Regions from separate parts of the Bacillus sp. PK3-067 genome, predicted to be linked through region 1. Evidence: riboswitches for the same ligand, from Rfam matches in the RefSeq annotation. Region 1 holds a riboswitch; each other region holds the start of a gene.
The links. A riboswitch is a leader RNA that binds a small molecule or an ion and turns the genes downstream of it on or off. The one in region 1 is predicted to bind S-adenosylmethionine.

Region 1 (2,205 bases):
TAGCATCCTTTTTATATTTATCGACGAAGTCAGATGTTAGTTTTATACGATCTAATTGTTTTGACTCGAATAAATTTACTTCTGTTGATTTTTCTTTTACGACATTAAAATTGATTTCTTCTAGTTTGACAGTATCTTTATCCCAATAGGTAGGGTTCTTCTTAAATTTAAAGCTTTGTTCGTGCTTCCAATCGCTTAGTGTAAAAGCTCCATTGTACAAAATTGTATTATCTTCTAAAGCGTACTTATCACCTTGTACTTTAAAGAATTCCTCATTAATTGGTAGAAATGTTGGGAACGCTGTTAAGCTAATAAAATAAGGAACAGGACGCTCTAATTCTACCTCAAACGTATGGTCATCAACTGCTTTTACACCAAGTTGGTCGGCTGGAAGTTCTTTGTTGTTAATTTTTGTTGCGTTTTTAATATCAAAGAATAAAAATGCATATTCAGAGGCTGTTGCTGGATCTACGGCACGTTGCCAAGCGAACACAAAATCTTTAGCTGTAACAGGAGTGCCATTTGACCATTTTGAATCTCGCAAATGGAATGTGTATTTCGTTTTATCGCCACTTACTTCATGAGATTTTGCAACACCAGGAACAGGTTTGTTACCTTCACCAAGATTATACAAACCTTCAAATACGTTTCTCATTACTTGACCAGAATCAGTATCTGTAGCACGAGCCGTATCCATTGTTCGTATTTCAGTAGGTGAAGATAAGTTTAAAACCTGTTTACTAGGTGCCTCGTCTTTTGCATTTGCTCCGCTTGCTTCGTTTTTATAACTACCGCAACCAGTTAATAAAATACTTACTCCTACAACTGATGCAATACCGGGTACAAACTTCTTTTTCATTTGATTTTCCTCCTAAATAATTAAGTTTGGATGATGATGAGGGAAATGAAAAATAAAAAATCCCTCTTTTCATATTGAGAAAGAGGGATTTTTACGTACAAGTTATGCACCCGTATATAAACGAAGTCCCTCATTCTATCTTTCAAGCATAAAGCTTGCAGGAAGTGGCACAGTATTCAAAATGAACCTGTTGCCGAGGTTTCAAAGGGCCAGTCCCTCCACCTCTCTTGATACAATGAGTAAACGAATAAATTTTATTAATTTTTTTGTTTCTTTGATAATTCAAAATCTTACACCTTGAATAATGAAGTGTCAACTAAATGAAATATAGTTTAAATTTTCAGTTTTCTTAAATGAAAAAACCACTGCATATGGCAGTGGTTTTTCTACTAGAAGTTAAAGTTATCTGGATCTGGACCAACGCGACGATCTTCATTTAAAGCTTGAATTGCTTTCATATCATCAGCACTTAATTCAAAGTCGAAGATGTTTGCATTTTCAATAATGCGATGTTCTTTAATTGATTTAGGAATTGTTACAACTTCGTTTTGTAAATCCCAACGTAAAATAATTTGCGCAGTTGATTTATTATATTTTGTCGCAATTTCTTGTAACGTTGGATTATCTAGTAGTTGTCCTTGCATTAATGGTGACCAAGCTTCAAGCTGGATATTATGTTCTTTACAGAATGCATGTAACTCTTCTTGTGCTAAACGTGGGTGGTATTCCACTTGGTTGACCATTGGCTTAATTTCAGCAATTTCAAATACGTCTTGTAAGTGGTGAATGTGGAAATTACTCACACCGATAGCGCGAACACGGCCATCTTTATAAAGTGTTTCTAATGCTTTCCATGATTCAGTATATTTCCCTTTTACAGGCCAATGTACTAAATATAAATCTAAATATTCTAGACCTAATTTCTCTAATGTAGTTTCAAATGCTTGAAGCGTTGTTTCATATCCTTGATCGCTATTCCATACTTTTGAGGTAATAAATAATTCTTCACGTGAAACACCGGATTCACGAATCGCTTGCCCAACGCCTTCTTCATTTTGATAGATTGCTGCAGTATCGATGCTGCGGTAGCCATTTTTAATTGCTGCTTTTACAGAATCAATTACTTCTGAACCATCTTCTACTTTAAAAACACCTAAACCAAACCAAGGCATTTTTACACCGTTATGTAATGTTGTATAGTCTTTTAAACTTGTTAAAATCATATTATTTCCCCCTAGCTTTTTTGTTTGTTGCTTCTACTGCTTTTTGAATTGCCTCTGAAAAATTATATTCGTATAAAGTTTTGAGACCCTCAGCTGTGGAACCACCTGGCGTTGTTACTTGTT
Region 2 (2,205 bases), 290 kb from region 1:
AAGAAACCAACTATAGCGCCGATACTAGCAAGTGGAAGAAATGCAATCCATTCATTAAAAGAAAGTGCACCTTCCCCGAAATCAACAATAAAGGATCCACGATTATCAAGTTTACTCAGTAGTAAATAAACAGAAAAACCTGCGAAAGTAGTAGTTAAGTATACAATCGCTTTTTTTCCTTTAGAAAAAGCAGCAATTTCTTCCCCCTCATTTTCATTTGGTGCTAAATAACCGAATAATGGTGCGTTAAAAATGACACTTAAAGTAGCGCCAATTCCGATCTCGGTTAGCTCATTCATACCCTTTAAGGCAAATTTAAAGCGATCCCCTACCCATGTGCACAGTCCGCCTATAATTCCAACTAGTGCGGCTTCTGGACCAAGACTAGCACCGAAAATTAAAACAATAATCGCTGTTAAAGTAGCCCGATGGACAAAGCGATATTCGATTCGACCAGTTTTTTTATATTCAGCCATTACTTCAGGCATAAGGCGTGGGTATGTACCGAAATGTTTTTGTGATAGACCAACAAGGACCCCGCCAATTATTGTTACGCAAAGGGTGTAATAAGAGGGAAAAGAGAGAACTTCAGGCAAGTATCCCCAAATAAAGTGGATTCCAATATTTATTGTGACTAAAAATAACCAGACTGTAGCTCCTACTATAGATCCTAGAAGAATGCCATATAGAGCAAGTATGTAATGCATATCTTTTTTATTTGTCATGTTATACCTCCGTTATGTAAATCTTAGTAGGGAAAAAAGTGAAATATACTAGTGAAAAATGGATTGAATATATATAGTATCTTTTTGAGAAGATGGCCTATTCAACATATAGGCTAACTTTTGGGGAATTTGAATTTATAGGTTAAATTACTTATTTAATTTTATAGACTGATTTGAGGTTTTTAAAGGTCTTTTTTGAAATAGACTAGAATATATTTCTTTTGTTGCTTTATATGAAACTGTTAACATTTATTTTAGAACATTCAGAAAAACTGTTTGACATTAGGAAATTATTGCTATAAAATCAACGGTAATTGCATAGTCTTATCAAGAAAAGGTGGAGGGACAGGCCCGATGAAACCTTGGCAACAGCCGTATAACGGAATTGTGCCAAATCCTGCAGGTAGTAATCCTGAGAGATAAGAAAGAGCCTTTAGAGCGTGTTTTCAAACTGCTCCTTTCTTGTTTTCAGGAAAGGGGCAGTTTTTTATTTTGTATAAAAGAAAGGAGAATGAGAGATGGGAGAATCATGGGGAAAAGGAACAATTTGTGTGCAAGGTGGCTATACGCCAAAGAATGGTGAACCACGTGTTTTACCACTTTATCAAAGCACAACGTATAAATACGATACTTCGGATGATTTAGCAGCTCTATTTAACTTAGAGGCAGAAGGATATATTTATACACGTATTGGAAACCCTACTCTAGCAGCATTTGAGCAGAAATTATCAGATTTAGAAGGCGGTGTAGGAGCTGTTGCAACGGCTTCTGGGCAAGCAGCTATTATGCTCGCAGTTTTAAATATTTGTAGTAGTGGAGACCATTTACTTTGCTCTTCAACTGTTTACGGGGGAACGTTTAATTTATTTGGGGTGAGTTTACGTAAGCTTGGCATTGATGTTACGTTCTTTAATCCAAATTTAACGGCAGATGAAATTACGGCGCTTGCTAATGACAAGACGAAACTTATCTATGCAGAATCGTTAGGAAATCCAGCGATGAATGTTTTAAATTTTAAAGAATTTTCAGCTGCCGCTAAAGAATTAGAGGTACCTTTTATCGTTGATAATACATTAGCAACTCCTTATTTATGCCAGGCATTTGAACATGGGGCAAATATTATTGTTCATTCTACGACGAAGTATATCGATGGGCATGCGAGCTCCTTAGGCGGTATTGTAATTGACGGTGGAAACTTTGATTGGACAAATGGAAAGTATCCTGAGCTTGTTGAACCAGATCCAAGTTATCACGGTGTAAGTTACGTTCAAAACTTTGGTGCAGCAGCGTATATTGTGAAAGCACGTGTTCAGCTATTAAGAGATTATGGAAATTGTATGAGCCCATTCAATGCATATATTAGCAATATTGGCTTAGAGACTTTGCATTTACGAATGGAGCGTCATAGTGAAAATGCTCTGGCAGTTGCTAAGTGGCTTGCTAATCATGAACGTATTGAATGGGTGAATTATCCGGGGTT
Region 3 (2,205 bases), 1.2 Mb from region 1:
ATATCTTCTATTTGAATGACACCGTATATATTTCCATTGTTGACAAGCTTTACTTCCTCTCCAGCCTTCAGGCTTTCTGCGACTTTTTCTGTTACCGGTAATGTAATTGGTATACTCCACACACTACCATTTGCTAAACGAAGCGTTTCTACAACAGAATCATAATCTTCCTTCCCTAAAAAACCAGTAAGGGGGCTATATCCACCTGTCGCCAATAGTTCTAAATCACTTAACGCAATATTGTCTAATTTAATTTCTTTTTCAATTTGTGATACGTCATATGTCTCATCTATACGGTTTACTAATTCGTTTACTATGCTCATTTTTCTATATCCTCTCTTAGCTTTATTTCAAGATTCATCTTATTGGTAATGAAGACCACATTCAGTTTTCACTTTTCCAGCCCATCTACCATCTCTTGAATCGCCACCATCCCCTACAGGTAACGTACATTTCTCACACCCAATACTTGGATAGCCAACATCATGCAACGGGTTATACGGCAAGCTATGTTTGTATACATATCGCCAAACTTCTTTCCACGTCCAATGAATGAGTGGACAAACTTTAATAGATTGAAAACGATGATCTTGATTTATAAACTTTGTATGCTTACGTGTTTCTGATTGTTCCCTTCTTAAGCCCGATATCCATGCTTTTTCCACGACTAATGATTTTTCTAAAGGTAAAATTTTTCTAATCTTACAACAAAGATTCGGATTGCTCTCCCACAGTTTTTCACCATGCAACTTCGCCTGTTCATCAAGTGTAAGTTCTGGCTGTTTTTCTATAATATTCAATGAAGGAAATCGTTCCCGCACTTTTTGAATTAATTCATACGTTTCTTGAAAATGAACATTTGTATCCAAAAATACAACTTTAGCAGATGGATTTACTTGGTTTATAATGTGCAGCAATACCATACCTTCCACCCCAAAGCTACATGCGTAGACAACCTCATCTTTATATTCTTTATAAGCCCAATTTAATACTGATAACGCACCTTTTGTTTCATCTTCTTCCGAAAACGAAACAACATTTTCTTCCCACGTTTCATACGTCAACATGTTTTTTCCCCCTGTAAAAGCAAAAAGACGGTTTTAACCTAATAAAAATAGGTTAAAACCGCCTCTAGTTTTTCTAGTCAGCGCTTTTCACTTTAAACGTACTTTTTCACTTTTCTCTAACTGAATTACTTTTCCATCTTGCACAACAATTGTAATTGAACCATATTTCATATCAGCAAGCATCGCTTCAATCTTCTCGGATACTTCATCAAAATGTTCCCGTACACTCACGCAAACAGCCCCCCTTTTTATTCATAAAAAAAATCTTTCCCATTTCGAAAAGACTGTTCGGTAATATATTTTACCTTATCTTTCAAAATGGATCCCATTTTGCTGGATTTAGCACCTTGCTTTCTATAAGCAGGTTGCCGAGCTTCTTCGGGCCAGTTCCCTCCGCTTCTCTTGATAAGCTTTGTATTTGTATTTTATCACAATTCTGATTTTTTTCAATCCTAGTTTTCCGATATATTTTAATTATTTTATTTTATAAAAAAGGAATTGCCCATTCGAACAACTCCTTTTCCTATTTAGACAAGCTCTTTAATACGTATACGATCGTTCCCAATAATATTTTCATATGTTTCGCGTTCCACAACTACTTGCGATGTTCCGCCTTTTGCAAAGACAACGGCTGGTCTTCGAATCCGATTGTAATTATTCGCCATCGAGTACCCGTATGCTCCTGTACAGGAAACTGCTAGTAAATCAGAAGCAGCGACTTTCGGTAAATGAATATCCCAAATCAACATGTCTCCACTCTCACAGCATTTCCCGGCAATCGAAACGAGTTCCTCATTCTCATCATTCGCTCGATTCGCTAACATCGCTTCATAACGCGCATTATATAAAGCAGGTCTTAAATTATCTGTCATTCCACCATCGACTGATACATATTTCCGAATACCAGGAATATCTTTCACAGATCCAACTGTATAAATTGTTGTCCCAGCATCACCTACAATGCTACGGCCTGGCTCAATCCATATTTCTGGCAATGGATATTCACATACAGTAAATTGTTCTCTCACTGCACTTGTTACAGCTCGCACATATGTCTCAAGAGTTAATGGTGTATCTGACTCTGTGTAACGTATTCCAAATCCCCCGCCTACATTTAACACTTTTACTACATAGTTTG
Region 4 (2,205 bases), 140 kb from region 1:
CCATTTATTTTCTAAAAAGTTTCCTTTTCTCGTTACATATAAAAGTAAACCTAGCGGTATACCAAGAATTGTAGCAAATATAAGGGTTACAATTACCATTAAGAGGGTATCCCCCGTCGCATCTAGTATGCGCGGCCAAAATATACTCCAATCAACTCGCATGAGCTTCTACCTCCTTCAGCTGCACTTGCAGTCTTAGATGTTGTAATGCTTTTTGAATTTCCCTCTGCTCCCCTTGCAACTCTACAAGAAGATTTCCAAATAGCACATTTTGAAGTTCAATAATATTTCCGTACAGTACATTTACATCGACGTTATAGTTTTTTGCGATATATGATAGTACCGGCTGTCCTGTCTCCTCACCAGTAAATGTTAGACGATAAATTTGACCACCATTTTGAATTTTCGCTAGAACACTTTCCGGTAAATGATCATTAATGACAGAACGTACAAAGTTTTGAGTCGTCTTTGTTTTTGGTTGCGTGAAAACATCAAACAGTTTTCCTTCTTCAATAACTTTTCCCTTCTCCATTACAGCTACACGGTGACAAATTTCTTTCACAACATGCATTTCATGTGTAATAAGAAGAATTGTTAAATTGTATTCTCTATTTACTTTCTTTAATAAGTTTAGAATTTCTGTCGTTGTTTCTGGATCTAAGGCTGATGTTGCCTCATCACATATAAGAATATCTGGCGATGTCGCAAGTGCTCTAGCAATGCCCACACGCTGCTTTTGTCCACCTGATAGCTGCTCTGGGTAATAGTTTGCTTTATCTTCTAACCCTACAAACTTCAGCAGTTCATTTACTCTTTCTTTTATCTCATTCTTTGGTACTTTCGCTAACTTTAATGGATAAGCAATATTTCCAAATACTGTTCTTGAATTAAATAAATTAAAACTTTGGAAAATCATTCCGATTCTTTGTCTCAGTTTACGTAATTCTTTCGTCGATAATGATGTAATATCTTTATCATCTATTGAAATCGTTCCTGCCGTCGGTCTCTCTAACATATTTACTAAGCGTAATAACGTACTCTTTCCAGCGCCACTAAAACCAATAATGCCAAAAATTTCGCCTTTCTCAACTGATAATGTTACATCCTCCACCGCATGAACAGATTGCCCAGCTGATTCATACACTTTACTTACATTGTTAAAAGAAATCATTTTTTCCCCTCCTATATGCTGTAAAAACTTGAAGCAGAGCTTTCGAGGTAAAATAAAAAGTGCTCTCCTTCTTATCAACCATAAAGATAAGAAGGAGAGCACTTATATGTACTCGTTCACATCTTCTCATCTTCCAAGCCTTTATATGGCTTGCTGGAGTTAGCACGGTATTAAAAAAACCCGTTGCTGAGGTATCGTAGGGCCAGTCCCTCCACCTCTCTGGATAAGAATGTATCGATTTAATTGTCGTTTAATTAATTCTCATTATAGAACTCAGAATAATAAGAGTCAATACATTTTTTAGAAAAATATTAATTATTCCTTTATTAAAATTTTCAGATGAAAATTCATGAGAAAATAGTAACTTTCAAGGTTATTTAAAATTCTTCTTCCTCATATTTTTAAACAGGAGAATCTTCTCTACGAATTGAATAAATTTATTTGAATATGAAACTCGGAGGAAGATAAATATATGAAAACAGCTCTTTTACTCATCGATATTCAAAACGATTATTTTCCAAATGGAAAGATGGAATTGCGTAATCCAGTAGAAGCAAGCGAATATGCTAATCAGTTATTACAACACTTTAGAACAAACAGCGAACCTATTTTTCATATCCAACACGTAGCTATAAAAGATGACGCTACTTTTTTCCTACCTAATACAGAAGGTGTACATATTCACGAAAGCGTACGTCCACTTAGAGAAGAAACAGTTATAGTCAAACATTATCCAAATAGCTTCCGAGAAACTAATCTTCTAGAGCAATTAAAACGTTTGAATATTGAACATGTCGTTGTATGTGGGATGATGACTCATATGTGTATCGATGCTACAGTAAGGGCTGCATTCGATTTTGGCTTTCAATGTACCGTTATACATGATGCTTGTGCTACAAAAGACCTGTCTTTTAAGAACGCTACTATACCAGCTGTTTACATTCACAATACAATTTTAGCTAGTTTAAATGGCGTATATGCAAATGTAATAAGCACGCAAGAATTTTTAGCTACATAAAAAAACACTCCTTTCA

Region 2: linked by a shared signal. The riboswitch ahead of M1D73_RS27480 (bifunctional O-acetylhomoserine aminocarboxypropyltransferase/cysteine synthase) and the one ahead of M1D73_RS01110 (peptide ABC transporter substrate-binding protein) in region 1 are both predicted to bind S-adenosylmethionine.
Region 3: linked by a shared signal. The riboswitch ahead of M1D73_RS07090 (YezD family protein) and the one ahead of M1D73_RS01110 (peptide ABC transporter substrate-binding protein) in region 1 are both predicted to bind S-adenosylmethionine.
Region 4: linked by a shared signal. The riboswitch ahead of M1D73_RS01820 (methionine ABC transporter ATP-binding protein) and the one ahead of M1D73_RS01110 (peptide ABC transporter substrate-binding protein) in region 1 are both predicted to bind S-adenosylmethionine.

Annotation. Positions count from the first base shown of each region.
Region 1 is NZ_CP096490.1:192,979-195,183, forward strand. It holds gene M1D73_RS01110 (peptide ABC transporter substrate-binding protein) at 1-859, opposite strand, end outside; SAM riboswitch class I at 992-1,096, opposite strand; gene M1D73_RS01115 (aldo/keto reductase) at 1,249-2,082, opposite strand; gene proC (pyrroline-5-carboxylate reductase) at 2,084-2,205, opposite strand, start outside.
Region 2 is NZ_CP096490.1:5,331,055-5,333,259, reverse strand. It holds gene M1D73_RS27485 (chloride channel protein) at 1-725, opposite strand, end outside; SAM riboswitch class I at 1,047-1,151, shown strand; gene M1D73_RS27480 (bifunctional O-acetylhomoserine aminocarboxypropyltransferase/cysteine synthase) at 1,244-2,205, shown strand, end outside.
Region 3 is NZ_CP096490.1:1,356,357-1,358,561, reverse strand. It holds gene sat (sulfate adenylyltransferase) at 1-323, opposite strand, end outside; gene M1D73_RS07095 (phosphoadenylyl-sulfate reductase) at 363-1,067, opposite strand; gene M1D73_RS07090 (YezD family protein) at 1,155-1,298, opposite strand; SAM riboswitch class I at 1,371-1,479, opposite strand; gene lysA (diaminopimelate decarboxylase) at 1,595-2,205, opposite strand, start outside.
Region 4 is NZ_CP096490.1:333,532-335,736, reverse strand. It holds gene M1D73_RS01825 (methionine ABC transporter permease) at 1-162, opposite strand, end outside; gene M1D73_RS01820 (methionine ABC transporter ATP-binding protein) at 152-1,171, opposite strand; SAM riboswitch class I at 1,295-1,401, opposite strand; partial or broken gene M1D73_RS01815 (cysteine hydrolase family protein) at 1,644-2,205, shown strand, end outside.